2 regions of the Brevundimonas phoenicis genome follow, and region 1 is predicted to be linked to the other one. Evidence: predicted binding sites of a transcription regulator. Region 1 holds the regulator's gene; the other holds the start of a gene.

Region 1 (16,168 bases):
TGGCGGGTGCGCATGGCGATGAAGGTCAACGCCGTGCGCTACGCCCTGGCCGAACGGATCGTCGCGCGCCTGGGCGAGCGCACCGGCGGGGTGGCGGCGGCCATGACCACGGGGCACGAGACCTGGATCCAGAGCCCGGACCTGGACGCCATGCGGGATTCGGGACTGGCGCACATCCTGTCGATCTCGGGACTGCATATGGCGGTCGTGGGGGGCTTCGTCTTCTTCGCCGTGCGTCTGCTGGTCGCGGCCTGGCCGTGGCTGGCGTTGCGCGTGTCGGGCAAGAAGGTTGCGGCGATCGCGGGCCTGATCGCGGTCGGGACGTATCTGGTGATCTCGGGGTCGCCGCCGCCGGCCGAGCGGGCGGCGGTCACGGCCTCTATCGCCTTTCTGGCCGTATTGGCTGACCGGCAGGCGGTGACGATGCGGGCGCTGGCGGCGGCGGCTTTTGTCGTGCTGTTGCTGCGGCCCGAGGCCGTGGTGACGCCGGGGTTCCAGATGTCCTTTGCGGCGACGGCGGCCCTGGTCGCCCTGGTCGAGGTCTGGCCGCGCCGCATCCGAGAGTTCGCCGCGCCCTGGCCCATTGTCGCCGTGCAGCGGTTCGGCAGCTGGCTGTTGGCCGCCTGCGCCGCCAGCCTGGTCGCGGGCATGGCGACGGGGCCGTTCGCTATGCAGCATTTCAACCGCACGGCCGTCTATGGACTGATCGCCAATCTGGCGACGGCGCCGCTGGCGGACTTCATCATGATGCCCGCCTTGGCGCTGGGCGCGGCGCTGGAGCCGCTGGGCCTGGGCGCGCCCTTCCTGTGGCTGGCGGGCAAGTCGGTGGATGTCATGCTGGCGATAGGGCACTGGGCGGCGGGTCTGCCCGGCGCGGTTCAGGCGATCCCCAGCGCCCCGGCGGCGGCTCTGCCGGTCGCTTTCGTGGGCATATTGTTCATGTGCCTGTGGCGCGGACGGTGGCGCTGGCTGGGCCTGCCGTTCGCGGCGGCGGTGCTGATCTGGCCGCGCCCGGCGCCGCCGGATGTCTGGGTCGGCGACGGCGGTGCGAATGCGGCGTATCGGCAGGGAGAGCAGGCGATCGTCATGCGGCCTGCGGTGCGCCAGTTCGCCAGTGATCTGTGGTCCCGGCGGCGGGGGTTGGAGGCGGTCGGGCGGTCGGGCGAAGGCTGGACCTGCAAGCGGTCCTTCTGCGCGCCGGAGGGTGAGGAAGGCGCGCTGGTGCTGTGGTGGGGCAAGGCGTCGCCTAGCGAGGCGCAACTGGATCATATGTGCCGCAGCGCCGAGGTGGTCAGCATAAGGGCTGTGGTCGCGGTCCTGCCGTCGTCATGCGAGGGGCGGCTGGTGCTGGACGGCGCGGATCATGCGCGCGGCGGTTCGGTGGAGCTGTGGCGCGATGGGGCCGGCGGCTGGCGCGCCCTGTGGGCGGCGGAGGTGCGGGGACGGCGGCCGTGGAGCGGGGCTCACTCCTAACCGCTCATCCCGGCGGACGCCGGGATCCAGTAAGAGATACACGCGCTATCGCTGGCCAGATGAGGCCAGAGGACAGGCAAACTTCCAGACGGCCCGCTTGAAGCCAAAGCACTGGATCCCGGCGTCCGCAAGGATGAGCGGAAGTGGGGCTCAGTGATAGCGGCGCAGCAGCCCGACCAGCTTGCCCTGAACCTCGACCTGATCGGGGCCGAAGATACGGGTCTCATAGGCGCTGTTGGCGGGCTCGAGCGCGATGGACTGGCCCTTCTTGCGCAGGCGTTTCAGCGTGGCTTCCTCGCCTTCGACCAGGGCGACGACGATCTCGCCGGAAGAGGCGTTCTCCACCCGTTTGATGATGACCGTGTCGCCGTCGAGGATGCCGGCCTCGATCATGGAGTCGCCCTCGATTTCGAGCAGGTAGTGCTCGCCCGCACCCAGCATGGCTTCGGGGACGGGCAGGCGCTCGCGCTCGTGCTGGATGGCGGCGATGGGGGTGCCGGCGGCGATCTTGCCCAGCAGGGGCAAGTCGCGGACGTCGTTGGCGGCCTCGGCGACGGCGGGGCGAGGATTCAGGCCGCCGCCCTGGATCACGTCGGGCTTGAAAGGCGCGCGGCCCTTGGCCGGGGCGGCGGTCGTCGCCTGCTCCGGCAGCTTCACCACCTCCAGCGCGCGGGCGCGGTGGGCGAGACGGCGGATGAAGCCGCGTTCCTCCAGCGCCGTGATCAGGCGGTGGATGCCCGACTTGGACGCCAGGTCCAGCGCCTCCTTCATCTCGTCGAAGGACGGCGAAACGCCCGTCTCCCGGATGCGCTCATGAATGAACATCAGGAGTTCGTGCTGTTTCTTCGTGAGCATGGCGCAGAATCCAGAACAAGGCGTGAACCGTTGATGATGTTCTGTAAGTGTTCTGGTTAAAAGTCAACTAACGCCACGCTGAACCCCGCGCCCGCCGCATGACGGGCGCGGGGCCGGGTCTTATTGCGCCGGAGCGGCCGGTGCGCCGTCCTTGTAGCGCGCGAACCATTCGATCATGGCGTTCATGCGGGCGGCGTTCTGGGACGGGCGGACGGCCAGGCTGTGGCCGACGCCGGGGATCTTCACCAGGGCCGTGGGCACGCCGCGCAGCTGCAGGGCGGTGTAGTACTGCTCCAACTCGCTGACGGGTGTGCGATAGTCCTCGTCGCCGACGACGACCATGGTCGGCGTCTTGACGTTGCCGACCAGCGACAGCGGCGACCGGCGCCAGTAGGCCTCCGGGTTCTCCCACGGATATTCGCCGAACCAGTAGCGGGCGAAGAAGGCCGGGTTGTCGGCCGTCAGGACGAAGCTGGCCCAGTCGATGACCGGCTTCTGGACGACGGCGGCCTTGAAGCGGTCGGTCTTGCCGACGATCCAGCTGGTCAGCACGCCGCCGCCCGAACCGCCGGTGACGAACAGCTTGTTCGGGTCGGCGATTCCCTGAGCGATGACGGCGTCGACGCTGCTGATCAGGTCGTCATAGTCGTTCGACGGATAGTTGTGGTGGATCAGGTTGGCGAACTCGTCCCCATAGGAGGTCGAGCCGCGCGGGTTGACCGACAGCACCGCATAGCCCGCAGCGGCGAACAACTGGTTGTCCGTGGCGAAGTGCGGGCCATAGGCGGCGAACGGGCCGCCGTGGATCTCCAGCACCAGCGGATAGCGCTGGCCCTCGACATAGTCGGCCGGGAGCGTCAGCCAGCTTTCGACCGCGCGTTGATCGTGGGAGGAGGCGACCTGGATGCGGCGCACCTCGCCCAGGCGGCGGGCGTTGAGGAAGTCGGCGTTCAGGCGAGTCAGCTGGGTGCTGCGGCCGCCCTTCAGGACGTGGACGTCGGCCGGGCGGCTGGAATCGCCGCGCGTGTAGGCGATGGCGCCGTCGTCGGCCACGGTGAAGCCGCCGCCGGTGTAGGGGCGGCCGAAATCGTCGCCCGTCAGATCCTCGATCAGGGTGGTGACGGCGCCGTCCATCGACACGCGAGCGACCTTGGTGCGGCCCTGATCGTCATAGGCGACATAGACCGACCGGCCATCGCGGCTCCACACCGGAGACTGGACCGAGCGGTCGAGGCTTTCGGTCAGGACGCGGCTGTTCGAGCCGTCGGCGTCCATCACATAGAGGCGGGTATTGTGATAGCCCATCCGCTTGTCGTCATAACCGAGATAGGCGATGCGGCGGCCGTCGGATGAGGCGACGGGGGCGTTGTCCGGCCCGGCGCGGCTGGTCAGGGCGGTCAGGCCGCCGGTCTGGACATCTAGGGCGAAGACTTCGCTGTCGGCGGCTTCGCGCTGCCAGTCGGGGCGACGGTTGGCGCTGAGGTAGAGGGTGCGGGAATCGGCCGACCAGGACAGGCCGCCGCCGTGGTGGAAGTCGCCGTGCGTCAGCTGGCGCGCGCCGCCGCCCTGCGACCCGACGACGAAGACGTGGCGGAAGCCGGGCTTCAGATAGCCCTGGCCGTCGGAGCGGTAGGAGACGCTGTCGATGATCTCCAGCGACGGGGCCCACTGGGCGCCCTCGGGCTTGGCCAGGGGCGAGCCGATCTTGGGTTTCTCGCCGGGGACCAGGACGGAATAGGCCAACTGCTCGCCGTTGGGCGACCAGCTGACGCTGGACGGGGTGTTGGGCAGGTTGGTGACGCGGACCGATTCGCCCGACGCCATCCAGCGCACGAACAACTGCGGCGCGCCGCCCTCGGCGCTGGAGATGTAGGACAGGCGCGTACCATCCGGCGACCAGCGCGGCTGGCGGTGCGACCCGGCCGAGGCGATCAGGGGCGAATGGCGGCCGGTTTTCACGTCGATCAACCAGATGGTCGGGCGCATCCGGTCGGTCATGATGTCGGCCGTCTGGCGGACATAGGCGATCTGCCCCCCGTCCGGGCTGATCTGGGCGTCGGAGGCGACCTCCATGCCGAACAGATCTTGCGCGGTGAACAGGCCGCGGTCGGCGGTCGGCAGGCTGGGCGCGGCGGCCGTTTGGGCGGTGGTTTGCGCCATCGCGGGCGCGTGGGCGCTGAGGATCAGGGCGCAGGCCGCCCAGGCGAACTTGTTCATTTGAAACCCCCTCTGGTTGAGAGGGATCATAGAAAGGCCCGAGTGCGCCACAAGACATGGAAAGGGCCGCCGGAACGAATCCGGCGGCCCATTTTCATTCGGGTTCCGAAGAAAAGTCAGAACTTGAAGCTGGCCCGCAGCAACAGGGTGTAGCGGACGTAGTCTTCCAACAGCTCGGCGTCGCCGGTGATGGCCAGCATGCCCAGGTCGTTGCCGACATTCAGACGGAAGCCCAGGATCGGGCCGCCGCCCTCGATGCTGGCGGGATCCAGGGTGAAGGAGTCGCCGCCCGAGGCGAAGCGGGCGATGGTCTTGCCTGCATCGACAGAGAAGTTCTGGCGCCAGCCGACGCGCAGCTCCGGACGAATCCAGCCGTCTTTGCCGAATCCGTAGCCGATGTTGACGGCGGCCACGCCCGAGAACAGATGGCCGTCGCGCTCGTCGATCTTCAGGTCGAAACCGTCGCCGCCGCCTTCTTCGGTGCGAGCGTCTTCGCTCAGCGAGAAATACTCGACATAGACTTCGGGACGGACGTTCACCCGGCCGAAGTGGCGTTCGTACGAGGCGCCCCCGGCTGCGGCGAGGGTGAAGCCGTTCCAGTCGGATTCGTTCTTCAGGTTGACGCCGTCGGCGACCAGCTTGCGCGTGGCGCTGAAGGAAGCGTAACCGCCGGCGGCACGGGCCCATGTGGTCCAGTACTGACCCTGGGCGCGCCAGTAGAGACCGAGTTCCAGCAGATTGGCTGACAGCACTTCCTCAGCCGCCGATTCCGGGTCTTCCAGATCCGACGAGGTGAAGGCCGCCGTCAGACCGAAAGCGCCCATGTTGGTGCCGCGCTCGACGCCGCCCGCGAGGCCGAAGCCTTCCGAACGGAAGCCGTAGGTGTCGGTCTTGTCCTTGTCGGCGTAGAAGTTGATCTCCTGCACCCAGGCGCTGGTTTCGCCCGGCGCGGCGGCGGCGTTACGGCCGGTCAGGGCGCGGGTCACGGCGTCCACGCCGCTGGCCAGGGACAGCAGCGGGCCGCCCGAATGTTCGGGCAGCAATTGCTGGTAGATGTTGAAGAAGCCGTCGCGGTCCGTCTGGTTCAGCATGGCGGCGCGGATGACTTCATTGTCAGCCAGGCCAGCGTACAGAACGTCATAGGCCGATGCTTCGGCCTTGATCATGCCAGCCTCTTCGGCCGTGCGCTTGCGCGCATCGACGGTCAGCTTTCCTGCAGCCTCATCGACGTTCGCGCTGACGACGAAGGCGTAGGGCGAGTTGGACTGCAAGGCGGCCTGGTCGATGTCGCCGACGTTCAGGTCGCCGGCCTCGATAATGGTGAAGGAGGTCGGATCCTGGATCAGAGAGTTGAACCGCACGCCGAGACCGGCGCCGTCGGCCAGATCGGCCGAGCCGCTGACCTTGAAGCCGCCAGAAGCCTGGTTGGCGGGATCCAAGGTCACGATCAGATTGCCGTCAGCGCCGACGTTCAGGTCGCTGACTTGAAGTTGGCCCGTGTGGCGGGCGTCGAGCGTGCCCTTGGAGATATCAATGTCCAACTGGCCGTCGCCGTTGGACAGCTTGCCAGTCACGACGGCGCCGCCGCTGATCGACAGGCGGTCGGCACCCGTACCGAAGGAGATGTCGCCGTTGATCGTACCGTTGCGGATGTCCAGCACGTCTGCGCCTGAGCCGAGGCGGATGTCGCCGATGATGGCTGGTTCGTTGGCGTCCGGAACACCGTCCTTGTCTGCGTCAGGCAGTTTGTGGTCCGGGATTACTGTCCCGTCCTGCACAAGGTTGACGCCGGTCATGTTGGCGCTGACGTCTACAGCGATGGCGGAGCCGGTACGCTCGACATCCTTTTCGGGCGTGATGGCGGCGACGATCCGACCGGTGTTGTTGATCGACGACAGCGTGCCCGACTCGTCGCGGATCGCCACGGCGTTGCCTTTGGAGCCGTTAACGCCGACGGCGAGGGTGCCCGAATTCGAGAGCGAAGCGACATTGGCGCCGCTTTGAATCAGAACGCCTGTAGCGGTGTCTGCGTCGGAACTGGTGACGGCGCTCTGAATGGCGCCCGTGTTGATGATCGTGGGAAGCGACGCGCCGCTGCCGACAAGCACTGTGCTGCTGTTGGCTGACAGGGCGGACGAGCCGATAGTTCCTTCGTTGCGGAAGCCGCCGGCGATGTTCACGGCTTGCCCCGTGCCGCCGATCTGCACGGCCTTGGCGTCCACGTCCTTATAGACCCCCGACGCCTCGATGGCGCCTCGGTTGATGAGGCCATAGGCGGAATTGCCCGTGCCGACTTCGCCGAGGGTGATGGCGCTGTCCGTGGATCCTACGAGGACGGCGGCCGCGCCGCCGAAGGAGCGGATGCTGGCCGTCGTTTCCTGGGCGTCCAGAATGCCGTCGCCGTCACGGTCGGTGTCTTCGCGATTCTTTTTGCCGTCGCCGTCGTCGTCCTCATCACCGTTCTTGACGCCGTCGCCGTCGTCATCGCCATCGATGCCGCCGGAGCCATACGAAGGTGCGGTGTCGAAGACGACGCCCTTGCCTACATCGCCTGCGATGCGCACGGCGGGACCGCCCTGCAGCAGGTCGTCCGCGTCGAGGTTTTCGAGATAGGTCTGGCCTTCACGCGGCTCGCCTGTCGCCGGTTTCGAAGGCGGCGGGACGGTATAGCGATAGCCGGTAGCGGTTACGGCGCCTTGAATCTTGACCCCGCCGCCGACGGCTCCGTCGATAGCTACGCCGGTCGCATTCTCACCGACAGCACTGACCGCGCCCAGCAAGGTTACATCGCCGCTGACGTCCCCCGTGGTTCGCACGCCATAGGTATTGTTGCCGATGGCCGTGATCTGGCCCTGGCTTATGATGTTGCCGGTGAGGGGCGCTTCAACGGACAGGCCGTAGGAGTTGTTGCCCTCGACCCGGATGGAACCGGAATTCTCGATCGTGATGTTGCCGACGAGCGGCGACGAACCGGCGACTCGCACGCCGTAGCGGCCAGTTCCATCCGCAAAGGGACCATCCAGGTCGCCGTCCTTGTCGTCGTCCTTATATTCCTCGACCGAGTCGGTGATGTTGATGGCGCCGCCGATGGTGACGTTGCCGGTGTTGCCGCCGTTGACCAGCACGCCCGTGGCGCCGTCGGCGGCTTTCAGCATGTCGATCTTGGAGCCGGCGTCGAGATCGACGCTGTTGCTCGAATCCAGCGTCACCGCCGCACCAGACGTTACCGTGATCGAGCCACCGTTGGCGATCCGCACGTCGTCGCGCGCGCCATTGTTGGCCGTGGATGTGCTGATCGGCGTGGTGCGGCCGTTCGAGATGACCTGTTCGGCCTGAGCGCCGGCCGCAACCATCAGGGGAGCGATCGCTACAGCGGTCGCGAGCAGAATACGCATTCGTAGGAAACCCCTCGTGGTCGCACGCGCAAGGATTGAGGCGCCCCTCCTAACAGGGTCCGCACCCGCACGCCCCAAGTTTCTTGAATTTGGGGCGAATGCAAGGCCTGGCGTAGGGGGACGAAGCTGAACGCCAGATGAAAACACGGGTTTCACGCCAGTGAAAGCTGGACCTTTCGTGCTTCTCACTTGAGCGTTCTCGGCGACGAATGTAGGGCGGAAAATCTGCAGGGCGCTGATTTCCAACGTTCCGCATCCAAAGTCGGAGCCTTGGCGTTAGCGTGAAGAAGTTCAACGAAAAGGTTTCCGGCATGAGCGCCAGCCCCATCGACGTTCAGGAAAGCGAACTGCGGCTGTTTCCTGGCCTGGACGACGAAGTGGCGGCGACTCTCCGGGCGCTGAAGGCTTCTGCGGCTGGGGAGCGGCCGAGATTGGTGGACACCACCATGCTGTTTGCGCCCCGTTCGGGCGGGGTGAAACGTTATCTGTTGTCCAAGAAGGCCTGGCTCGCGGACCATCGTCCGGATGTGGCGCACAGCCTGGTGGTGCCCGGGGCGGGCTACAAGGCAAGCTTGGACGGAATCGTCCGGTTGCAGGCCGCTAAGCTGCCGTTCGGCGACGGCTATCGCTGGCCCAGTTCGGTGCGCCGCTGGGGCGCCTGGGTGTCGTCGCTCAACCCCACGCTGATCGAGGCGGGCGATCCCTATACGCCGGGCCAGGGCGCGCTGGAGGCGGGCCAGAGGGTCGGCTGCCCCGTCGTCGGCTTTTGCCACTCGGACCCAGCGGCGCTGGCGGCGCTGCATTTCGGTGAATGGGCCAAGAAGCCGGTCGAAAAGCGTTGGGCCAAGCTGTTCTCGCAATTCGATCGAGTCGTCTCGCCCAGCCGATTCATCGCCCAGCGCCTGGAAGAGGCGGGCGTGGGCGGCATTGTGATTCGTCCGCTCGGCGTCGAGGTCGACACCTTCCATCCGGATCGTCGGGATCGCGACTGGCTGTTGAAGAAGCTGGGTCTGGGCGCCGACGCCCGCCTGCTGTGCTTCGCCGGGCGTCCGGCCAAGGAAAAGAACGTCGGCGTCCTGATCGACGCGGTGCAGCGTCTGGGCGCGCCCTATCATCTGGTGCTGGTTGGCGCGGGGGCGGGGATGCCGCCCGAGGATCGGGTCATCTCCCTGCCGTATGAGAAGGATCCGCGCGCCGTGGCCCGCATCATCGCCAGCTGCGACGCCTTCGTGCACGCCAACGACAAGGAGCCGTTCGGCCTGATCGTGCTGGAGGCCATGGCCTGCGGCCGGGCCGTGGTGGGCGTCAACGCGGGCGGCGTGGCCGAGACGGTCGACGAGAGCGTGGGCCAACTGGCCGCCTCGGCCGATCCGGTCGATTACGCCGAGGCGATCGAGGCCCTGTTCGCGCGTGACGTGGAGGCTCTGGGTCAGGCGGCGCGGGTCAAGGCGGTGGAACAGTTCGCCTGGAGCCGCGTGTTCGAGGATCTGACCATGCTCTACGGCGAACTGACCGGAAAGGCGGAGTTCGTCACGCCGCAAGAGGCGTTGCCGATCAACTAGCCGTCCTGTGGTAGTCGCCCTCGGGCTCGTCCCGAGGGCTTAAGGCCGGACACGGCGGAACAGACGCGCGAAAGCTGCGTCTGTGATCAATCTCGATTTTCTGAGAGAGGAGAGGGAAGGGCGGTGCGCCACTCCCTCAAAGCCTTGAGAGGAGTGGCGCGAGTGACGGGGCTCGAACCCGCGACCTCCGGCGTGACAGGCCGGCACTCTAACCAACTGAGCTACACCCGCGTTCCCATCCGAAGCGCTGTGCGCCCCGGCGAGGGGCGTCGTTTAGGCGGGGCCGCGTCGCACGTCAAGCGACGCGGCTGTGGATAAATCAAATCATCTTGCCGAGGGCGTAGCGGCGGCTTGCGGCGGGGCTGTGGGACCGGCGATTCCGCCGTCCGCAGGCAACTGCGACGCCGTGGCGGGCGCCGGCGGTTCGTAGTGCACGCCCACGCCCGGCCCCAGCGGCAGGTCCAGCGCCACCCAGGTCGCCACCATGATCAGACCGGCGACCAGGAAGGCTCCGGCGTAGGGCAGCATGGTCGCCATCAACGAGCCCAGGCCGAACCTGGGATCCCAACGCTGGGCGAAGGTCAGGATCAACGGGAAGTAGCTCATCAGCGGCGTGGCGATGTTGGTGACGGAATCGCCCATGCGATAGGCGGCGGTCGTCATCTCGGGGCTGATGCCCAACAGCATGAACATGGGCACGACGATGGGCGCCAGGGCCGACCACTTGGCCGAGGCCGAACCGATGAACAGGTCGAAGACGCAGGATACCAGCACCACCACGATCAACAGCAACGGCGTGGGCAGGGCCAGTTCACGCAGGGAGGCGGCGGCGTTGACCGCCAGGATCGGCCCCAGGCCCGACCAGTTGAACATGGCGACGAAGTGGGCGGCGAAGAAGGCCAGGACGATATAGGGGGCCAGTTGGCTGATCCCGTCGCGCATCATGCGGACCAGATCGTGGTGAGTCTTGATCGAGCCGGAGCCTGCGCCGAAGGCCGCGCCCGCCATGAAGAAGGTCAGGGCGAAGAAGGCGACCAGAGAACGATACAGCGGGTTGTAGCGTTGCGCCGGTTCGGCGTCGGCGTCGACGAAGGGCGAGCCGGGCAGGAAGGTCACGGTCGCCCAGACGGCGATCATGGCCAGGATGGTCAGGCCCGCCCAGGCCAGGCCGCGCTTTTCGGCGGCGGTGAGGGGCGTCTTCTCCTCGGCGGCGATCGGGGCGGTGTTATGCGGTACCCAGGGGCCCAGGCGCGGCTCGATCACCCGGTCGGTCAGGAACCAGACGATGGGGGTGAAGACGATCACCACTCCGACGATGAAGAACCAGTTGCCCGCGATGCTGACGGCGTAGGACGGGTCGATCAGGTGGGCGGCGGGCTCGGTGATGCCCAGGATCAGGGCGTCGCTGGCGCCGGGGAACAGATTGCCCGCATAGCCGCCTGAGACAGCGGCGAAGCCGGCGGCCAGGCCGGCCAGGGGGTGACGGCCCGCCGCGGCGAAGATCACGGCCGCCAGCGGAATCACCACGACATAGGAGGCGTCCGAGGCGTGGTGGGACACCATGCCCGTCACCACCACGATCGGCGTCAGGATGAAGCGCGGCGCATTCAGCAGGGCGCCGCGGATGGCCGTCGAGAACAGGCCCGTCCGTTCGGCTACCGAGGCGCCGTAGATGATGGTGATGACGATCCCCAGCGGCGGGAAGTCGGCCAGGGTGCGCGGCATGCCGATGAACAGCCGTTCGAGGTTGGCGGGGGAAAGAAGGCTCTGCGCCTGCAGCACCTCGCCCGTCACCGGGTTGACCGCCGACCAGCCCAGCCCTGCGCCGACCAGGCTGAGGGCCACGAGGCCCAGGATCAGCCAAAGGAATAGGAAGACGGGATCTGGCAGCCGATTGCCGATGCGTTCGATGGAGTTCAGCAGGCGGGCGGCCAGGTTCATACGCAAGCTCTCGGCTATGTTGGAGGCGGTGACGCATTTCGCGGATCAACGGCATAAGAGGCAATCGCGCGGCCTGCGGCAAATCGCCCAAAAAACTGCGAACCGTTCGCAACAAAAAACCTTTGCCGACATGGGTTTGAACCCTGGCGAGGTTGGGTCTAAGAAGCCCCGAATCCGCCCCCTACCTCCCGGCGGGCGAGGCAGCTCGAATGAACGAATTTCTTCTAGAATATCTTCCGATCGTCGTTTTCCTGGGCATCGCCATCGTGCTCGGCGTCGGCTTCATGCTGGCGGCCTGGGTGCTGGCCCCCAAGAACCCCGATACCGAGAAGCTCTCGGCTTATGAGTGCGGCTTCAACGCCTTTGACGACGCGCGCATGAAGTTCGACGTGCGCTTCTATCTGGTGTCGATCCTTTTCATCATCTTCGACCTGGAAATCGCCTTCCTGTTCCCGTGGGCGGTGTCGATGTTCGACCTGTCGCACGGCGGCATGGTCTTCGCCTTCTGGTCGATGATGGTCTTCCTGGGCGTCCTGACGGTCGGCTTCATCTACGAATGGAAGAAGGGAGCCCTGGAATGGCAGTGATCGCCCCCTCCAGTCCTCTGGTCCCCGCCGGCTCGGCTGCGCGTTCGACCGTCGAGGGCTATGATCCCAAGATCCACGACAAGTTCTTCGAGTTCGTCAATACGGAGCTGGGCGAGCGCGGCTTCCTGACGACCTCGCTGGATGACGTCATCACCTGGGCCCGTACGGGTTCGCTGATGTGGATGTCGTTCGGTCTGGCCTGCTGCGCCGTCGAGATGATCCACCTGTCGATGCCGCGCTTCGACCTGGAGCGTTTCGGCACCGCGCCGCGCGGTTCGCCGCGCCAGTCGGACCTGATGATCGTCGCTGGGACGCTGACCAACAAGATGGCTCCGGCCCTGCGTAAGGTCTACGATCAGATGCCGGACCCGCGCTACGTCATCTCGATGGGCAGCTGCGCCAACGGCGGCGGCTATTATCACTACAGCTACAGCGTCGTGCGCGGTTGCGATCGCGTGGTGCCGGTGGACGTTTACGTTCCGGGCTGCCCGCCGACCGCCGAGGCGCTGCTGTACGGCATCCTGCAGCTGCAGAAGAAGATCCGCCGCACGGGGACCATCGAGCGATGAGCGAACTGGTGCGCGTTGCGGAGCGCGAATCCGCCCTGACGCCTCTGGGCACGGAAATGGTCGCGGCGCTGGGCGTCGAGGCCGTGGTGGCCTATGGCGAGCTGACCCTGATCGCCCCGCGCGAGAAGATCGTCGAGGTCATGACGGCCCTGCGCGATCAGTTCGGCTTCCAGCAGTGCATGGACGTCTGCGGCGCCGACTATCCCGACCGCGCCGAGCGGTTCGAGGTCGTCTATCACCTGCTGTCGCTGACGCGCGCCGCGCGTGTTCGCGTCAAGGTGTCGACCGATGAGGTCAAGCCGGTCCCCAGCGTGTCGTCGGTCTATCCGTCGGCCGGCTGGTTCGAGCGTGAAGCCTTCGACATGTACGGCATGATCTTCTCGGATCACCCGGACATGCGCCGCATCCTGACCGACTACGGCTTCCAGGGGCACCCGCTGCGCAAGGACTTCCCGATGACGGGCTACGTCGAGGTGCGTTACGACGAAGTGCAGAAGCGCGTGGTCTATGAGCCGGTGAAACTGACGCAGGAATTCCGCAACTTCGACTTCCTGTCTCCGTGGGAAGGCGCCGACTATCCGACCGTCCTGCCGGGCGATGAAAAGGCGGGAGCGCAGTAATGGCCGACGTCAAGAACATGCCCGCGCCGCTCGGCGCCGCCATCGACCCGTTCGAGGACTATGAAGACGGCCTGACCCCGCACGCGCGGGCGATGGACGACCGCAAGTTCACCATCAATTTCGGCCCGCAGCACCCGGCCGCGCACGGCGTGCTGCGTCTGGTGCTGGAGCTGGACGGCGAACTGGTCACGCGCGTTGATCCGCACATCGGCCTGCTGCACCGCGGCACCGAGAAGCTGATGGAGGCGCGCACCTACCTCCAGAACATCCCCTACCTGGACCGGCTGGACTACGTCTCGCCGATGAACCAGGAGCACGCCTTCTGCCTCGCCATCGAGCGGTTGCTGGGTCTGGACGTGCCGTATCGCGGCCAGCTGATCCGGGTTCTGTACTCGGAGATGGGCCGTATCCTGAACCACCTTCTGAACGCGACCATGCAGGCCATGGACGTGGGCGCCCTGACCCCGCCGCTGTGGGGCCACGAAGAGCGCGAGAAGCTGATGGTGTTCTACGAACGGGCTTGCGGTGCGCGCTTGCACGCCAACTACTTCCGTCCGGGCGGCGTCCACCAGGATCTGACGCCCGAGCTGATCGACGACATCGGCCGTTGGTGCGCCGAGTTCCCGGCCAAGCTGGCGGACATCGAAAGCCTGGTCACCGAGAACCGCATCTTCAAGCAGCGGAACGTCGACATCGGCGTGGTGTCCAAGGAAAACGCCATGGCCTGGGGCTTCTCGGGCGTCATGCTGCGCGGCTCGGACATCGCCTGGGATCTTCGCAAGGCCCAGCCGTACGACTGCTACGCCGACATGGAGTTCGACATCGTCGTCGGCAAGAACGGCGACTGCTGGGACCGCTACCTGGTCCGCGTCGAAGAGATGCGTCAGTCGGTCCGCATCATGGAGCAGTGCATCCACAAGCTCCGCAACTGCCCCGGCGAGCCGGTGCTGACCGAGGACCACAAGATCGCTCCGCCGCGTCGCGGTGAGATGAAGCGTTCGATGGAAGCGCTGATCCACCACTTCAAGCTCTACACCGAAGGCTTCCGCACCCCGGAAGGCGAGGTCTATGCGGCCGTCGAAGCGCCCAAGGGCGAGTTCGGCGTCTATCTGGTGTCGGACGGCACCAACAAACCCTACCGCGTCAAGCTGTCGGCGCCCGGCTTCCGTCACCTGCAGGCGATGGACTGGATGAACCGCGGCCACATGCTGGCGGACGTGTCCGCCATCCTCGGCTCGCTCGACATGGTGTTCGGAGAAGTGGACCGATGAGCGTTCGTCGTCTGGCCAAGGAGCAACCCGCCTCTTTCGAGTTCTCGAAAGAGACGATGGACAAGGCTCAGTGGTGGATCAAGAAATACCCGGAATCGCGTCGCCAGTCGGCCGTGATCCCGGTGCTGTGGCTGGTCCAGAAGCAGGAAGGCTGGGTGTCTGAGCCCTCGCTGCGCGCTGTCGGCGAGCTGCTGGGCATGGCCTATATCCGGGTGCTGGAGGTCGCGACCTTCTACACCATGTTCCAGCTGACGCCGGTCGGCACGGCGGCCCTGATCCAGGTGTGCGGCACGACGCAGTGCATGCTGCGCGGCTCCAACGATCTGATGCGCGTTTGCCGCGAGAAGATCGGCCCCAAGGACGAGCTGTCCGCCGACGGCCGCTTCACCTGGCAGGAGATCGAGTGCATCGGCGCCTGCTCGAACGCGCCGGTGGCCCAGATCAACGACCTCTATTACGAAGACCTGACGCCCGAGAATATGGCTCAGATCATCGACGACTTCGCCGCCGGCAAGACGCCGAAGGCGGGCAGCTATGTCGGCCGTCACACGTCGGAGCCTGAAGGCGGCGCGCGGACGCTGACCGATCCGTCGCTGTACGACGGCTCGGCCGCCAAGAAGATCAAGAAGCTGCCGAACTCGGAGCCTGCCGCTGAAAAGGCTCCGGCCTGATGGCGCGGCCGGACCTCGAAACAGAAACGGGCAGGGCGGCCTATCGGGCCGAGCTGCGTCGCGTCGGCTGGCGTCCGCGCTGGGCGGGGCTGGCCTGTATCGTGGTCGCGGCCGCTCTGGTGATATTCGCGCGCGAAGGCCGTTTCGGCCTGACTGAAAACGCCGCGGTGGCGGCCTATGGCCTGTTGGCCGTCGGATGGGTGCTGGTGATCTACGCCGTCTTCCAGCGCACCCGCCACCACAAGCGCCGCATGGCGGAAGGACTTTAAGGGATCATGGTCGGCATCCTCCAAGACAAGGATCGGATATTCACCAACCTCTACGGTCTCCAGGACTGGGGCCTTGAGGGGGCGAAGCAGCGCGGCGCGTGGAACGCCACCAAGGACATGCTGGACCTTGGCCGCGACTGGATCATCACCAACGTCAAGAACTCGGGCCTGCGCGGACGCGGCGGCGCCGGTTTCTCGACCGGCCTGAAGTGGTCCTTCATGCCCAAGGAAGTGAAGGATCGCCCTCACTACCTGGTCATCAACGCCGATGAGTCCGAGCCCGCGACGTGTAAAGACCGCGAGATCATGCGTCATGATCCGCAACTGCTGATCGAAGGCGCGATGATCGCCTCCTTCGCGATGCAGGCCCACGCCTGCTACATCTACCTGCGCGGCGAATACATCCTTGAGCGCGAGCGCATGGAAGCCGCCGTTAAGCAGGCCTATGAGGCCAAGCTGATCGGCAAGAACAACGTCCACGGCTGGGACTTCGACGTCTATATCCACCACGGCGCCGGCGCCTATATCTGCGGCGAAGAGACGGCCCTGCTGGAAAGCCTGGAAGGCAAGAAGGGCCAGCCGCGCCTGAAGCCGCCGTTCCCGGCGGGCGCCGGTCTGTACGGCTGCCCGACGACCGTGAACAACGTGGAATCGATCGCCGTGGTCGGCACCATCCTGCGCCGTGGCGCGGATTGGTTCGCCAGCTTCGGTCGCCCGAACAACACCGGCACCAAGCTG
Region 2 (16,168 bases), 1.9 Mb from region 1:
CACCAGCGAGGAAGTCCGGCAGCGCCTCGGCGTCACCGGCGTCGCCGCCCTCAGGCTGATCGGCAACATCAGCGAGCCGCAGCGGCTCGGGCAGCCAGCCACTATCGGCCAGGAGCCGTTCGGCCTCCTTGGCCATATCGCCCTTCTTCAGGTGGTCGATGAGTTGGGCGGCCTGTTCGCCCTTCGCCTCGCGGACTGCTTCGAGGATGCGCGGCTTGGTTACGCGATTGAGGTAGTTGCCGAAGGTCGGACGCCAGCCGGCCTCCACCATGTCCAGCCCGGTCGCGCGCGTCAGGCGGTCGGCCTGGGTGAGCCGCATGTCGAGCGTATGCTGCGACACGCCGCTGGAGCTGTGCGGATTCGGCCGCTCGTAAAGGGCGTTGACGCCGTAGCTGACGCAGTGGGCCAGCAGCGCCATGCGGCTGGTGTCGTCCAGGCCAGCCAGCCAATCCCAAAGCGCATCGTCGTCTTTCGGGATGTCGCTCGCCCAGGCGTCGTGCCGCTCCTGCACCGCACGGGCGGGAGGGCTGTCGGCGAGACTCTCGTCCTGCGCGGGGAAGTAGATGTGCTTCACGCCCGCTTCCATGACGCCGTTATACATGCGGGTCATGAACCGGTCCGAGACGAACTTGTGCAGCAGCGCCGTCATGGCGACATGCGGGTTGTTCGCGACGGCGTCGCGAAGCGCGAGCGTGCGGTAGGCGGTCAACTCGATGACCAGGCGCTCGGGCAGCGGCTTGATGGCGTCGTCTTCGTCGTCATCTTCAGTCTCGGTGGGCTGGCCGCCGATGGTAATGACGGCGCGCTGGACCGTCTGGCCGGCGGTTGCGCCCGATACGCTATCGGTCTCCGAGCCGCTGTCGCCGTCGCCGTTGCCGTCGACCGGGATAACTGGAACGTCCTCGGGGCGGACAAAACCGCGATCCACCGTCAGCGAGCCGTTGGCGTCGATGCTGACAAACACGCCGGCGATGGCGATGTCAGCCAGCTCGTAGTGAACCGGACGATCCTCGAAGCTCGCGAGCGCGGTCTCGATTTCGCCCAGACGCTGATCCACCTCATCCGGCAGCTCGTCGGCGTCCTGATACTCGGCTTCCAGCTTCGCCATTTCGGCGTTCAGCGCGTCAATGGTCGCCTGCTCTTCGGGCGAGAGGTCGAGCGGCGTGCCGGTGATCTCCTGCAGGCCGCGTGCCGCATCGTACGGGAAGCTCACGGCCACTTCGATCCACTTCCACCCTTCGGCCGCGATCGTCTCGGCTTCGGCCTTCAGCTTCTCGCCAACGAGGCTGTCGAGGAGGCCCGCGTCCTGAAGCCATCCGCCGTCGTCGGACTGGAACAGGTCGCGCATGACGGTGCCGCCCGCCGCTTCATAGGCCTCGATGCCGACGAAGATGGCACGCTTGTCGGAAGCGCGCACCGTCGTCTCGGTCAGCATACGCCGGATCTGGTAGGGTTCCTTGGACCAGGCGTCCTTGATCGTGTCCCAGACCTGCTGCTGGCGCGCATGGTCTTCGGAGACCGTGAACGCCATGAGCTGCTCCAGCGTCATGCCGTCGTCGGCATAGACGTCGAGGAGCGCCTGCGAGACCGAGGCAAGTCGCAGCCGCTGCTTGACCATGTTGACGGGCACGAAGAACGCCGCGGCGATTTCCTCCTCGGTCATATGCTTGGCGCGCATGTCCTGAAAGGCGCGGAACTGATCGAGGGGATGGAGCGGAGCACGCTCGATATTCTCTGCGAGCGAGACCTCTTCGGCGAGGATCTCACTGTCATTGTCGCGTACGATGCAGGGCACCGGTGCGATCTTGGCGAGGCGCTTCTGCTTCACCAGCAGTTCGAGGGCGCGGAAGCGACGGCCACCGGCCGGAACCTCGAACATGCCGGTCTCAACACCTTCCGCGTCGATGACGGGCTGGACGCTGAGGCTCTGGATCAGGCCGCGACGGGCGATCGAGGCCGCCAGGTCTTCGATCGAGACGCCGGCCTTCACGCGCCGGACGTTGGACTGGGACAGAACCAGTTTGTTGAAGGGGATGTCGCGCGAGGACGACAGGGTGATCTTCTGAACGGCAGTAGCCATCGGGGTAGTCTCCGCGACGGGCGCCGAGAGACTCTCTCTCAGCCCTAAACCCGTCACGAAGCGAAGCGCCGCCCTCTTCCTCTAAAGGGGGCAGCGCCGGGGACCGGAATTGAGGACACGCGGAAGCGCAAAGCCGGAGACACGGAAATCCGCATCTCCCGCTTTGCGGATGTCAGGCGGCTCGATCGAGCAGCTTCTTCGCCTTAGCCTCCATGTCGAGGCGAGCGTCCTGATGGGGCTTGTCGCGTGCGACGGCGGTGATGCCCTGCACAAAATCGAAGATGGTCTCGGGCGGCCGCCCTTCTTCGGCCAGCACCGTGTCGATAATCTTGCCGGTCTCGGCCTTCGAGAAGCCGCGGCGGCGCAGGAAGTCGATACGATCCTCGTCGGTGCGCGCCACGATTCGCTCGCGGGCCATCTTGATGCCGTTGACGAAAGGCAGGGCTGAGGAATTGGCGAAGTTCGCCAGCGCCGGCGCCGCCTCATGGGCGAAGCGGTTGGCGGCATACTTGGAGTGGCGAATGGTGATCTCCTCGAAATCCTCCACACCCCAGAGATTCCGGTTCTGGCAGACCGCGCGCAGATAGAAGCTCGCCATGCCGAGCGTCTTGGCGCCGACCTCTGAGTTCCAGCAGTAGAAGCCCCGGAAATAGAGATCCGGCGAGCCGTCCGGCAGCCGGCCGGCCTCGATCGGGTTCAAATCGTCGACGAGGAAGAGGAAGACGTCGCGATCCGAGGCGTAGAGCGTCGTTGTGTCCTTGGTGATGTCGACACGCGGATTGTAGATGCCGGTCGACCAGTCGAGCACGCCGGGCACTTTCCAGCGCGTGTCGCCGGTGCCATTGCCGGCGATGCGCTGCACTGCCTCGACCAGCTCGTAGTCGTAGATACGGCCATAGTCCGGGCCGGTGACGGCGCGCAGTTCGACGCGGCCGTTGTCGGCCTCGAGTGTCTTGATCTGCTCCGCCCGATTGGACGTCAGGCCATATTGCAGGTTGATCGCGGCAAGCGGCGCCGGGAGCTGGCGCAGATAGGCTGCCGGCGCGCCGACCAGGCTGGCCAGTTGGCCGAAGCTCCAATGGGTGGGGGCGATGGGCGTATCCGTGCCTGGCAGGATGAGCGCCAGCCGCTCCGGGTCGCTGCGGTTCGCTTCAACGTGGATGAGAGCGCTCTCCACCATGCGCGTCCGGCTGCGGTCGGCGCGGTCGCGAACGGAGTGCGCGAGTTCGGACAACGACAGATACCGTTCGTCTGCCGGCCGGGAAAACCATTCCGACGAAACGCGGCCGATCCGCTCGCCGCGGCCGACATCGACCTTGTAACCGCCACTGGCGTCGCGGCGCGCATCGAGAACTGAAAGCTGGGTCATGGGACCAATCTCCATGACGGGCGCCAGAGACCTCTTCTCCAGCCCTCAACCCGTCACGGAAAATCCCTCAGCACTCTCGCTCTCAGGGGGCGTTGCGGGGTCTCCCCGCAGAAGGGGTAGGCCGAGACCTTGGGCTCGGCCGCAGGGGAAGGCTTTCCCCCTTAGAGGCGATATGCATTATCAGAACCGCGATACAACCGAGGGGCTCCATCCAAGACGGGAGGAGATGAGCGTGTGTGCAACGATTACAGGTTAACTGTCGATGTTGCGTCGATCATTGAGGAGTTCGCTGATCTGAAGATCAAGATTGTCTTCAGCGAAGGCGCGCCGAACATCGAAGCGCGGCAGGACATCAAGATTACCGACGTCGCGCCGATCGTCAGGACCATAGAGGGTTCCCGCAATCAGGGCGATCTGGTCCAGCGGCGGTGGAGCTGGCCCGGGCCGAACAAGCGACCGGTCTATAACTTCCGTTCGGACGGGCGTGAGCTTGTGTCAGGCCGCTGTTTGATCGTCGCCGACGGATTTTACGAGTTCACCGCGCCGGCCGATCCAAAGAAGAAGCGCAAGGACAAGTGGCTTTTCACGATGCGGGACAATCCGATTTTCTGTGTGGCCGGAATCTGGCGGGAGACCAAGGACGTCGGGCAGGCCTTCACAATGCTCACCATGGAGCCGGGTCCCGACATAGCGCCGTATCATGATCGGCAGATTGTCATTGTCGAGCGTGATGCCTGGGCCGACTGGCTCGATCCGTCGGTTTCAGCGCAATCAATCATTCGGCCGCTGCCGGCAGGATCACTCCTTGTCGAGCAGGTCGGCTGATGCGGTTCACCTTCCCCATAGCCATGCCGTCTCGGGCGGTCGCGTCGTTGTCAAAGACGACGGCAACGGCGGCCCAAGCGGCTTAGTCGAGGTTGGCGACGGGGCGACGGTGACGTCACCCACCTTTCATTCCGGCCCATCGAACCGAGAGAGGCACGGAGGTTGCGGCCCGGAATGGGATCGTTGTCCAGCGCAAGAGCGGCGAGTGGCGGTCGCGGCCAGCGTCGTGAACGTTACCGTTACCGGAAATCCCGTGTCTTCACCTTGATCGAGTCAATGTGTAAGTCGCGGATATAGATGTCGCGCGTCCTTAGCCCCGCGGGCGCCAGGCCCCGCGGGTCGGGCGTTGGCGAGCCTCGGGAGAATTCGTCGCCGCGTCCATGTCGCAGCGGGAAGGCAGCGTCGCATTCACCAACACTCGCCAACTCGCCGGAAAGGTCCGTCAGCCGCTGGGCGACAAGATGGACCACTTCGCCCTCGCGCTGGACGCGGCCGCGCACTGCGATCATGCCGGCCGACAGGATCGTGCGCCGGTTTTGCTCGAAGACCTTGGGCCACACCACGAGATTGGCGATCCCGCTTTCGTCTTCAAGCGTGATGAACATGACGCCCTTTGCGCTGCCGGGCCGCTGTCGAACCAGCACAATGCCGGCCGCCTCCAGCCATCGACCGTCTTTGGCGTCCATCGCCTCCTGGCAAGTGACCATTCGACGGCGGCGCAGGTCCTGACGGAGGAACGAGACCGGATGGTCCCGCAGTGACAGGCTGACATGCCGGTAGTCTTCGACCACCTCGCCACCCGCTGTCATGGGGCGGAGGAGGACGGTCGGCTCGGCGACCTCGGGCACGATATCAGACTCACGGGCCGACGCAGCGGCAAAAAGCGGGAGTGGCTCGTCGCGCAACGCCTTGATCGCCCACAAGGCTTCACGACGTGCGAGACCGAAGGGCGGACGAAACCCGTCCGCCTCGGCGATCTGCGTGAGCGCCGCGACGGGCGCACCGGCCCGGCGCCAGAGGTCGTCTATGGAGGCGAAGGGCTGCTCCGCCCGCGCCGCGACGATTGCCGCGCCATGGGCGTTGGCCAGACCTTTGACCATTCGCAGACCCAGACGAACGGCGAGCCGCTCCTCGCTGCCGGTGGGCTCAAGGGTGCAGTCCCATCGCGAAGCGTTGGCGCAGACCGGGCGGATCTCGACGCCATGATCGCGCGCATCGCGAACAATCTGTGCCGGCGCATAGAAGCCCATGGGCTGGCTGTTCAGCAACGCGGCGCAGAAGATTTCCGGGTGCCAGCATTTAAGCCAGGCCGAGGCGTAGGCGATCAGTGCAAAAGAGGCTGCGTGGCTTTCCGGAAATCCGTAACTGCCGAAGCCTTCAAGCTGCTTGAAGGTCTGCTCGGCAAACGCCTGCTCGTAGCCGTTGGAGACCATGCCGGCGATCAGCTTGTCGCGGAAATGCGAAACGCCGCCCGTGAACTTGAAAGTGGCCATCGACTTGCGGAGCATGTCGGCCTCGCCGGGGGTGAAGCCGGCGCATTCGATCGCGACACGCATCGCCTGCTCTTGAAAAAGCGGCACGCCGAGAGTCTTGCCGAGCACCTTCTCCAGCTCGGGCTTCGGGTAGTGGACGGGCTCAAGGCCCTCCCGGCGACGAAGATAGGGATGCACCATGTCGCCCTGGATCGGACCTGGTCGGACGATCGCGACCTGCACGACGAGATCGTAATAAGTGCGTGGCTTGAGCCGCGGCAGCATCGACATCTGGGCCCGGCTCTCGATCTGGAAAGTGCCGAGCGTGTCCGCCTTTCGTATCATCGCGTAGGTGCGCGGGTCCTCGGCCGGGATGGAGGCGAGGTCGAGATTGACACCCTTGTGCTCGGCCAGAAGATCCAGCCCCTTCTTCATGCAGGTCAGCATCCCGAGCGCCAGGACGTCGACCTTCATGAACTTGAGCGCGTCGATATCGTCTTTGTCCCACTCGATGACCTGCCGGTCCTTCATCGCAGCGGGCTCGATCGGGACCAGATCGTCGAGCCTGTCATGGGTTAGGACGAAGCCGCCTGGATGCTGGCTGAGATGGCGTGGCGCGCCCATGAGCTGTCGCGCGAGATCGAGGGTCAGGCGAAGGCGGCGGTCGGCGAGATTGAGGTTCAGCTCCTCAACATGCTTTGGCTCGACGCCTTCCTCGGACCAGGCCCAGACCTGCGACGACAAGGTGCCGATCAGGTCTTCGGGCAGGCCGAGCGCCTTGCCGACATCACGCAGCGCGCCCTTGGTGCGGTAGCGAATGACGGTGGAGCAGAGCGCGGCGTGGTCACGGCCGTAGGTGTCGAACACCCACTGCATGACGATCTCGCGCCGCTCGTGCTCGAAATCGACGTCGATATCGGGCGGCTCTCGGCGTTCCTCGGACACGAAGCGCTCGAAGAGCAGGTCATTGCGACCAGGATCGATCGACGTGATGCCGAGGACGTAGCAGACAGCCGAATTGGCGGCCGAGCCGCGACCCTGGCAGAGGATGTCTTTCGATCGGGCGAAGCGAACGATCGAATTCACTGTCAGGAAGTAGGGCGCGTAATCCAGCTTCTCGATCAGCCGCAGCTCATGCTGGAGCGCGGCGGTCACGCTGTCGGGCACGCCCTCGGGATAGCGCTCCGATGCGCCTGCCCAGGTCAGCCTCGCCAGCGCTTCTTGCGGCGAGAGCGCCGGATCGTCACGCTCCTCCGGATATTGATAGGCAAGCTCGTCGAGGCTGAAGCGGCAGCGATCAGCGATCTGGATAGAGCGAGCAAGCGCTTCCGGATAGCGGCTGAACAGCCGGTGCATCTCGTCCGGCGGCTTGATGTAGCGGTCGGCGTGACGTTCGCGTCGATCGCCGAGGGCGTCGATCGTGACGTTGTGGCGGATGCAGGTCACGACGTCTTGCAGAACGCGGCGACCCGGCTCGTGAAAGAGGATGTCGTTCGTCACCACCGTGGGCACGCGCATTTGCGCGGCGAGGTTCGACACCTCGTGAAGGCGAAGCTGGTCATTGGGGCGACGGTGTAGCGTGAGGGCGACGTAGGCGCGGTCACCGAACGCGTCGCGAAGCCGGCGCAATCTGAAGCCGCACTCGTCATCGGCGAGGTCGGGCACGAGGACGGCGACCAGGCCATCGCCATAGGCTACGAGGTCCGGCCATTCGAGAATGCATTTGGCCTTGCCGCCGCGACCCTTGCCGAGCGAGAGCAGACGGCAGAGGCGCGAATAGGCGGGGCGGTCGGTCGGATAGACCAGCACCGACATGCCGTCGGCGAGGTCGAGGCGGCATCCGACGATCAGGCGCACGCCGGTCGTCTTCGCGACCTCATGGGCGCGCACGATGCCGGCGAGGGAGTTGCGGTCAACGACGGCCACCGCCTCGATCCCGGCAAGCGCCGCCTGGGCGAACAGCTCCTCGCAGGACGACGCGCCGCGCAGGAAGCTGAAATGCGAGGTGACCTGAAGCTCGACGTAGCGGGGCTCGCTCATCCGAAGACCCCATGGATGAACCATCGGTGCGAGCCCGTGGCGGTGTCCTCGCCATCGCCAGCGCGGTAGAGCCAGTAGCGCTCGCCAGCGTCGTCCTCGACCCGAAAATAGTCGCGCACGGCGACCAGCTCGGCGTCGCGCTTCCACCATTCGCCGAAGACGCGCTCCGGGCCGTCGCCGCGACGCAGGCGCCGGCGCACGCCGCGCCAGGTGAAGGAGACCGGCGGATGGTCGGGCAACAGCGCCACCGTCTCGACCAACTCGGGTTGAGGCAGAAGGCGTGAGGGCCTCGGCCAATGGCCGGGCCAGCTCGCCCCCGTGTCGGCCGCCATCGCCGGGATGCGGCAGACGGATCGCTCGGGAACGTCGCTTGCGACGGGAGCAAGTCGATAAAGGGCGCGCTCTCCCACCCGGTTCATCAACGTGTCGATGAGATCGGAGACGTCCGGCGTGCTTTCCTCGATGAGGGAATTGACGATCTGCCTGCGCTCAAGCGGCTCGGCGACGCTCGCGGCGAGCGTCATCACCTCGATGCCAAAGCCGGGTTCGATGGTCTCGATCTTGTCGCAGAGCAGACGCGTCAGGCGCTTAACGTCGCGGACCGGCGTTGCCATGCCGACCCTGACGGCTTGGGCGCGGCTGTCGACGCCGTGGCAGATGAGGTCAAGTCTGCGAGCGCCCAAGCCGCCGGCCTCGAGACGCTCGCAGAGCTGGCCGACGAGCTTGGCGATATACCGGGCTATGGTCTCAGCCGCGGCAATCGGCTCGGCGAAGGCGCGGCGCACTTCGATGAGATCGACCGGCCGGACCGGCTCGATCGGCTCGGCCGCCTGGCCGAGGGCTTGATCGATGCGGCGGCCAAGTTCGGGGCCGAAGCGCAAGGTGAGCGGCGCCCGAGGCTGCGCGAGAAGATCGCCCACCGTATCGAAACCGAGCGTCCGCAGCGCGGCGACGGTAGACGCGGCGATGCGTAGCGCCGCGAGCGGCAAAGGCTCCATTATGGATGCGCCGTGTCGGTCCGGTGCGATCTGCGGGGCATAGCGGGCCAGAGCGTGCGCAGCGCCCCAGGTGTTGGCGATCGCGCCCCGAGCCGCGATCCCGGACATGGCAAGCCGGCCGATGAGGCCGTCCAGCATTGCACTTTCGCCGCCATGGAGATGATCGGCGCCAGTCGAGTCGATGATGATCCCGTCCGGCGGATCGGGAGCGACGACGGGAGCGTATCGGAGGAGCCAGGTCGCGAGCCGGTCGAGCGCCTCGGCGTCGCCTGCCGGGTTGGCGTCCTGCACGATGAGACCGGGCGCCAGGACCTGCGCCTTGGTGACGGGCATGCCGACGCGCAGGCCCGCAGCGTGGGCGGCGGCGTCAGCCGCCAGCACCACCCGCCTGTTCCCGTCGCGGCCAATCAGGACGAGCGGCGCCTCAGCCGGCGGCGCCGCGTCGCCAGCCTTCCGCCGTAGCCGGTCGGTGGACCAGCTCGGCAGGAAGAGCGAGACGACCCGTGTCATCGCACGCCTCCACTTCGAAATCTGCACTTTCGCCCGCGCGAGCGCGGATCAGTTCGACTAGCCAGCGGGCTCGACCCACGCCCGGAACGGGAAGCGATGTCGAAGGCAAAGCGGAGACGCGCCAGCGCGTCATCGCCGCCGTTGGCTGGCCGAAGTCTGTAGCCTCTGTCTGTCGCCGCCAGCGTCTCAGCGCGATCCCGATCGATCCGGTGCCTTCGGCCGCCAGTTGCAGGCGCCGCGAGGCGGTCATGGAAAGTCGGGCCACTTCACCAAGGACGGCGCCCAGGCCACCGTGGCGCAGGCCTTCCTCCATGCAGGCGAGCACGGTCTTGTCGTCGCCGGCTTCGAGATAGATCACGCGATCGGATGCAAGGCCTGCTTGGGCGATCGCTGGCGCGAAGAGGTCGGGGCGCGTGATGCACCAAAGGATCTTGCCCTTCGTGCGGGCGGCGATCCCGGCGCTGAAGAGGGCGGCAGCGGCTCCATCGATCGCGCCGTTGCCGCCGCCGGCGATCTCATGCAGGGCGCCGAGTGCGAGGCCTCCGCCGGGTAGGCGCGAGTCGACATCGGCAATCCCGAAGGGGAGAACCGATTTGGCGCGCCGGCTGCGACCTTCGATCTTTTCGATCTGCGCGCGCAAAGACTCTATGGCGGGCTCGGGCCGCAAGCTCGTTCTTGACCTCCAAGGGCGGATTTGCTTCCATGTTCTCTATTTGTTCTATCGTTGAGGCGCCAGAGTCAAGGGAAGAGTCGATGGCCTCGGCAGTTCTCGCTGGCTCTTGCTTACGAGGAGGCGACCCGATCCCCGAGCCTTTTTCGGACGGCCTCTCGCAACTGAACCTTGCCAAGATCGTCAAGAATGGAGGCTGGAAGAGGTTCCGACGCCGTCAATAATTGACGCCCAGGATGACCGGGCTCCAGCAGATCAAGGATTCGATCGGCAGTCGCGCGGTCGCGTTTGGCCATGGCATTGGCCCCGACGAGCAGCAAAGCGCGCCGCTTGTTCGAGCTGGCGACCCGCTCGAAGAATTTGAGGGCTGTTTCCGCCGGAGCATGGGCGCCGACGAGATGAGCCGCTGGCGCCGCGAGGATTGCCGGCGACCTCAGTACAAACCCAGGCGTCAGACGCCCGACGATGCTCGGGTCCACGGACTCTGCATCGGCCAAGGCATCAAGGGCGTCGAGCCGAATCCAGCGTGCTTCCGGGATGTTGACGAGGTTAAAGATCTTCTGCTGGATTCCGGAGCTGCAGCAATGGGCTGCGACGATCAGGGCGAGTTGGCTGAGCGTTCGGTCAACCGTGGTATTGGCAAGATCGAGAAGCGTATCGCCGACTACATCCGACAAGGGGCCGTTGGCTGCAAGGGCAACGACGGCTTCTTGTGCTATATCGAAGCTTTCGGGTTCGTTGTGGTGCGGCTCAGCGCTTGACCAACTGTCATGGATCAGGGCCAACAGCGTTTTGAGGTGATCCGGATGCGGACGTTCTGCGAGCAGAGAGACCAGAGCGCGGCGAACGCGGCTACCGGGATCGGATGCCATTGCAAGGATTGTCGGCGGCAAGGGGTCGGCGAGGGTCGGCGCGAGATGAAGTAGTGCAGCACGGCGCGCGTCGGCGCGCTGGTGCCGCAGCGCCGTTTGAAGGAGGGTGGCATCGCCAGTTGCAATCGCCGCCTCCGTCGCCCTGACAGCATGCTCCGTGCGGCTGGCAATTGTCAGCCATCGGGCGATCGCTGGCGAGGCGTCGCCGCTGCTTTCGATGATGACCGGCACCACAAGATCAAGCGCCTCCGCATCGAGTTGCGATGCACAGCCCGTCAGGAATGAGAGCGCGGTACCGCTGACCCGGCGAGCTTTCCGCTTCGTGGTCGAAAGGGCGTTGAAAATTTCCTGGAGTTCATTTGGAAGTGCATCAGTGACGCGTCTGAGTTTGGCGTGGCTGCTTTTCCCAAGCCGCCGGCGAGCGCGTTGCATGGCAGTGAGCAGCGTGACTTGCCGATCAGGCTGCTCGCTATTCGCCTGGAATGCGGCGATCAGCGTATTTGGTGCGACTTTCAAAGCTGTAAGCGCAAACTCGTCGCGCAGATCCGCCTGAGAGGGGACAAAGCTGATCCGTGCCGCAAGCATAGGCTCTAGCGCTGGGCGCCAGTGCTCTCGCACTGCCGCCCAGACATTTGGCTCGTCTTCGGTCTGCTTGACCGCCGCGAGCACAGCCCGCAGCTCATCTTCATCAACCGGTCCGGGGGACATCACGAGCGCCTGCGACCAGGCGCGGACCAACTCCGGGAGCCGCGGATGGTCAGCAAGCACCACCCAGCGACCCTCTGCGCGAAGCTGTCGGACATAGGCGTCGACGAAGACGCCGGATGTATAACCGTCGCCTTCATGGCTCGATTGCGCGGCCTCTTCGACGGCATGATCCCGTTCGCCATCCTCGATCGCGCGCCACTCCTCCCGGCCGCTCTGAACGTGCTGACGGTGGAGGCCCGCGAGGTCATCCAGCGCAGCCTGCACGACGCTCTCAAATCCATCTAGGTCGCGCACGGCGCCGGCCGCGACGGCGTCGGCATTGAGCTCGAAGCCGTTGCCGACCATCTGGCGCGCGGCGTCGTGATAGGCGGAGGTCAGGGCGGGTGCGAAGCGATCGAGCCGCTTGGCGAATCCCGATCCGTAATTCCCTCGGTCGAAGCCAAGCTGCTCACGGATAAATCGCTCGGCGACTTTGGCTGCGAACGGGCTCGCTGCCACGGTGTCGTACCAGGCATCGTCGAAGATCGGCGGTTGCCAGTTACGAACGAAGAAGGAAGCTCCCCGCTGCGTGCCTTTCAACAGCCACCGCGCAACGCGGCTCGGTATGGACACATCGCTGCCCACCTCCGACGCCAGCTCCAGCAAGGGCGCGAACTTGGAAGCCGGATCCATCAGGCTTTCGTCCAGCCAAGCGTCGATCGCTTCCTGGCTGCCGGAATCAATGTCGAAGGTCCGATCAACGTCCTCTCGGCTTGCGAACGAGCGCGTCACTTCGAAAATTCGGGCGGCGGTTTCCAAGCCCCAATCGCGATGCGCTGAAGGCAACTGAGTGAGCGCGGCGATCAGAGTCTCGATCGCAGCCCCGCTCTGGCCCCAATTGTCCTTGGCGAAGGCTTCAAAACCTTGTCGGACGCTGGGATGAGCAAAGGCTATGGTGCGGGCCGGCTGACGCAAATGGCGGGCCGCGACCATGCGGTCTATAAGACGGTCTAGGCCGTCGGCGAGTGCGCGATCAAGCCCGCGTAGCGTGCGCTGAAGAGGGTTGAGTCGGCTGCGGTCGAATTGCCCGCGTGCCGCCAGCAGCGCCCAAACGATGGCTGACGTGCCGCAAGTGTCGATCGATGATAGGGCTCTGAGGACAACGCCTTCCACCGCATCGCGCTGCGCCAGTTCGAGCAGCCGGCGTAAGAAGACGTGATCTCCTTCACCGACATCGGGGCCGGATTGCATATGCGCAAAGTACAGCTCGATCTCAAGCGGGGTGCCAAGCCTGTCGAGCGCCTCATTGCGAAATGCATAGGCCTTGGTCTGCAAGGCGGCGGGTAGCTGATCCATGCGGTTGTCGTGAATGTCGCGGAGTTGACCGTCCCGGTAATGGTCCGCGTCCAGCTCGACCGACCATGCGTTGAGGCTATCGCCGACCTTGGCGCTCTGCATCATGTCGCTGCGGGACGTGATGACGAACTGATGATCCGGCGTAGCCTTAGCAAGGAGGCGCGGCAACTGCTCGGTCCAAGCCTCGCTGCCCCCGCGTAGGCTGAATTGGCCCCATGGATCATCGACATAGAAGAGTGTCGGTCCATGGTTGACGACCTTGCGCACGCTCGTCGGAGCATCATCCGCCCCAACAGTGACGACCTCCAGCACACCATTACGCCGTCGCGCGAGATCGCATAGCTTGAGCGCTGCCTGCGTCTTGCCTGTGCCCGAGGGTCCCCGAATAACAACTGCGTTCTTGTCGTTCAGGACCTTGAGCATCTCGTCAAAGTTCGCCGGGGGCACGAAATGCTCGAGGCTGGCGGAGCTGGCCAGGAACCCGCCGTGCGCCCGCACCGTGGCGAGAAGGTCATCGCTCGTCCATAGACCGGGCGTGCTGCCTCGGGTCCGCCGCCTGGCTTCGAGACGGAGCTTTTGGAGGAGATTTAGCTGTTCCACTTTGGGAACGTGCAACAGGTCCGACATGAGCGCTCGGATATCGGATGCGAGCTGTTTCTCTGTCAGCTTCCCCCAGATCGCGACACGGCCTTCGGGCGATGTCTTCAATGTGGCGTGCAGGCTCGGCGGAAAGCTTGCCTTGTCCGAGACCTCTTCGAAGCCTTCGACCAGCAGTCCACGCGCGACGCCTTTTGCGTCGGCATTGGTGACGAGCAGATAGCGAGTGTTCGGCTCGTCGAGATGATGCAGGGCTTTTCGGCGCCCCCCCTTTTTTGCAGAGCCGTGCTTGAGCAGGGCGTCGAAATCCTCGATCGACCAGGGCTCGCCGTTGTCCATCTTGACTTGGACGACAAGCTTGTACCCGCCTGCGATGATCGCACTGGGTTGCAGGCGTCCTGGCACGTAGGGTTCCAGGTCCGCCTCCAAATCCTCCTCGCTCGCCGGTTCGAGCACGAGGCGTGTGGCCGCTTTGGAAATGAGGAGAAGTTGCAGCGCCGCGAGGATTGAGACGTCGAGTTGGTAGTCGAAACCCGCTTGAGCGGCGGCGGCGCCTCGTAGGGGGCGCTTTGCGTCGGCGCTATCGGTCAAAGACGGCTCCGACCGGTCCGAGCTCAACCGCTCGCTATCTCCATTACTATTTGTCGACATCGTCAAACACCGAGCGCTTCGTGGCGACCGGAGTGGGAGCCGGAGCTTCCTCCTTCTTTTGCGTCACGATGTGCGTCCAATCCGCTTCGTCTTCTGAGCCGTCCTCCCGCTCGCGCTTGCGCTCTTCCAGTCCCTTGACCGACCGCTTCACCTGATCGCGCGCGTGGTCGATCAGGGCTGTGGCGTCCGCGTCGACGCCGATCGCCTCAATGCGATCGAGCACATCAAGAAGCTTCTTGAAGTGGCTGTCAGGCTCCTCGTCCAAGTCAGCGTCAGCGACGATCTCGTCGATTCGTTCTTCGAGCGAAGGCAGCACAGTTGTTCGCAGTGCCAAACCTATGCCGACCAGTCTCAGCGGCGGTATGAGCGCTAGCATCTCTGGTTCATCGAAGGCGGAAGAATCTAGGTTTGTAAGCACGGCGGATTCGAGAGTGTCCGCCGCCTCTGAGCGCAGATCGTCCGGCAACACGCCGAGGTGATGGGCTCGGGCGAGGGCTGCGATCTGGGGATTGTTGCCGGCGAGGTCGGTCCGCCAGCAGGATCGTCGAAGTAGATCTGGAAATTGCTGGACCGCTTTGGCGAACACCGGTTCGCTCGCCCGATAAGATAGGAAGTGGAATAGCATCCAATTGCGATGCCATTCATCGGGAGTGTGGCCGAGCCGGGCAACCAGAGCGTTGTCGAGCGTCGTCGGGATGACAAGGGCGTCTCGAATGAGAGGCGAGCCCTCGCATGTGAAACTGTTAAGAATGGTGTCTATGGTCGCGCCCCGTATGAGCGCCGCCATCATGTGCGGCTTCTGGCGCAGGATCTCCGTCAGCGCGTCTGATATCGTCGGATGGGCGAAGGTCCATTTTGATCCGGAGAGCTTCAGGAACGAGCCTTTCAGCTCAGCGAAACAATCCTGGATCTTGGTGAGGCTGTACGACGTCAGCTCCGCGACTGCTTGGGCAGCCGACACATCGTGGTCGCTGGGATCGAAGCCGGCTTGCTGGACGTAAACCAAGATGAGCGCGGCTTGAAGCTGATCATCCAGGGCATTGACCGTATCGATCAAATGCTCTGTGGGCTCTTCCATAAAGCGAACAAGGGAGCTTTCGCGAGGCGCGAGCCCCTTGGTGAAGTTCGGATCGCCAAGACGTTCGGCAATCCCAGGAAGAAAGTCGCGAACGGCGGCGACCGCAGTTAGGTGTGGCTTGACGCTTGATCGCCAGCTCTGACTCTGCTCGCCGAAGTTCACGTGATTATAAAGTATCTGCGCCTTCTCTTCGAATGTCAGTTCGCCGACATCGACGACGGCGCTGTTATCAGCGAATTGTGCAAGGTTGCGCTGTCCGAGCCGACGTCGCGCCGCTTCGTAGATATGTTTGCGGGAGGTAAGGAGGAACCGGTTGCCGTGCTTGATCGCGGCCCGCAGCTTCGAGAAGGCCGACGCCCAGTCCTGCACATAGTCGTCGCGCAGCACATTCGAGCCGAAGGCGTCATCGATCCAGAAGAAGCGGCCCGGATCGTTCGGATTCCATCCAGCCTCGAAATCGCGGGGACTGGTCAAAGCGAGAACGGTGTTGTCCGGGTTTTCCGAAGCGATCGTCGAGACGATTGCGCCGATTGCCGATTTGCCGCTTGATGGATTGCCCAGCAGCAGCACCACGCCGTGGTTGGAAATGGCGTTGACAGCGTCGCGATGTGCTTTGGTGGGTACATAGGTGCGGAGCTTTGGAATCCAGCTGTCAAGCAGCGCCCGGCTCTGCTCGCTCAGTCGCTCATCAACGATCGACGTGAGGTCTCCCAGGCCGTAGACCTGCGGGACGAGCGCCCGCAGTCGGGCGCTGGTTCTAATGACCCGGACAATATATTGGCGACCAAGAATGTGCGGCCTGCGCACGCCGAGCGCCCGAAGCCTGGCGCGCATCGCCGCCGCGACAGGCGCGTCCACGCTCATGTTCGTCATGAAGGCGTAGGTGTCCGCCTGGCCGGCTTTGACCAGTTCCTCGACATTCTTAAGCTCAGCGGTGAGATCGCTGAGCTTCAAGGCCTTCAT

What was found. Region 1 encodes LexA, which represses DNA repair genes until DNA is damaged. Its sites were predicted from a motif close to ATGTTCNCNANNTGTTCT; they were not measured.
Region 2: ABC419_RS01925 (ImuA family protein) is a predicted target of LexA. The motif match lies at 9,997-10,014, and genes of this name have one in related genera.

The regions. Positions count from the first base shown of each region.
Region 1 covers NZ_JBDFLN010000001.1:2,262,092-2,278,259, reverse strand. The annotation lists gene ABC419_RS11270 (ComEC/Rec2 family competence protein) at 1-1,473, shown strand, start outside; gene lexA (transcriptional repressor LexA) at 1,624-2,328, opposite strand; gene ABC419_RS11260 (S9 family peptidase) at 2,449-4,545, opposite strand; gene ABC419_RS11255 (autotransporter outer membrane beta-barrel domain-containing protein) at 4,662-7,940, opposite strand; gene ABC419_RS11250 (glycosyltransferase) at 8,252-9,502, shown strand; tRNA gene ABC419_RS11245 (tRNA-Asp) at 9,657-9,733, opposite strand; gene ABC419_RS11240 (AbgT family transporter) at 9,827-11,443, opposite strand; gene ABC419_RS11235 (NADH-quinone oxidoreductase subunit A) at 11,653-12,030, shown strand; gene ABC419_RS11230 (NuoB/complex I 20 kDa subunit family protein) at 12,000-12,599, shown strand; gene ABC419_RS11225 (NADH-quinone oxidoreductase subunit C) at 12,596-13,219, shown strand; gene ABC419_RS11220 (NADH-quinone oxidoreductase subunit D) at 13,237-14,490, shown strand; gene nuoE (NADH-quinone oxidoreductase subunit NuoE) at 14,487-15,161, shown strand; gene ABC419_RS11210 (DUF3611 family protein) at 15,161-15,430, shown strand; gene nuoF (NADH-quinone oxidoreductase subunit NuoF) at 15,437-16,168, shown strand, end outside.
Region 2 covers NZ_JBDFLN010000001.1:395,827-411,994, reverse strand. The annotation lists gene ABC419_RS01950 (ParB/RepB/Spo0J family partition protein) at 1-2,080, opposite strand, end outside; gene ABC419_RS01945 (DUF932 domain-containing protein) at 2,253-3,449, opposite strand; gene ABC419_RS01940 (SOS response-associated peptidase) at 3,684-4,274, shown strand; gene ABC419_RS01935 (error-prone DNA polymerase) at 4,514-7,786, opposite strand; gene ABC419_RS01930 (Y-family DNA polymerase) at 7,783-9,294, opposite strand; gene ABC419_RS01925 (ImuA family protein) at 9,209-9,934, opposite strand; gene ABC419_RS01920 (nSTAND3 domain-containing NTPase) at 10,078-14,067, opposite strand; gene ABC419_RS01915 (nSTAND3 domain-containing NTPase) at 14,114-16,168, opposite strand, start outside.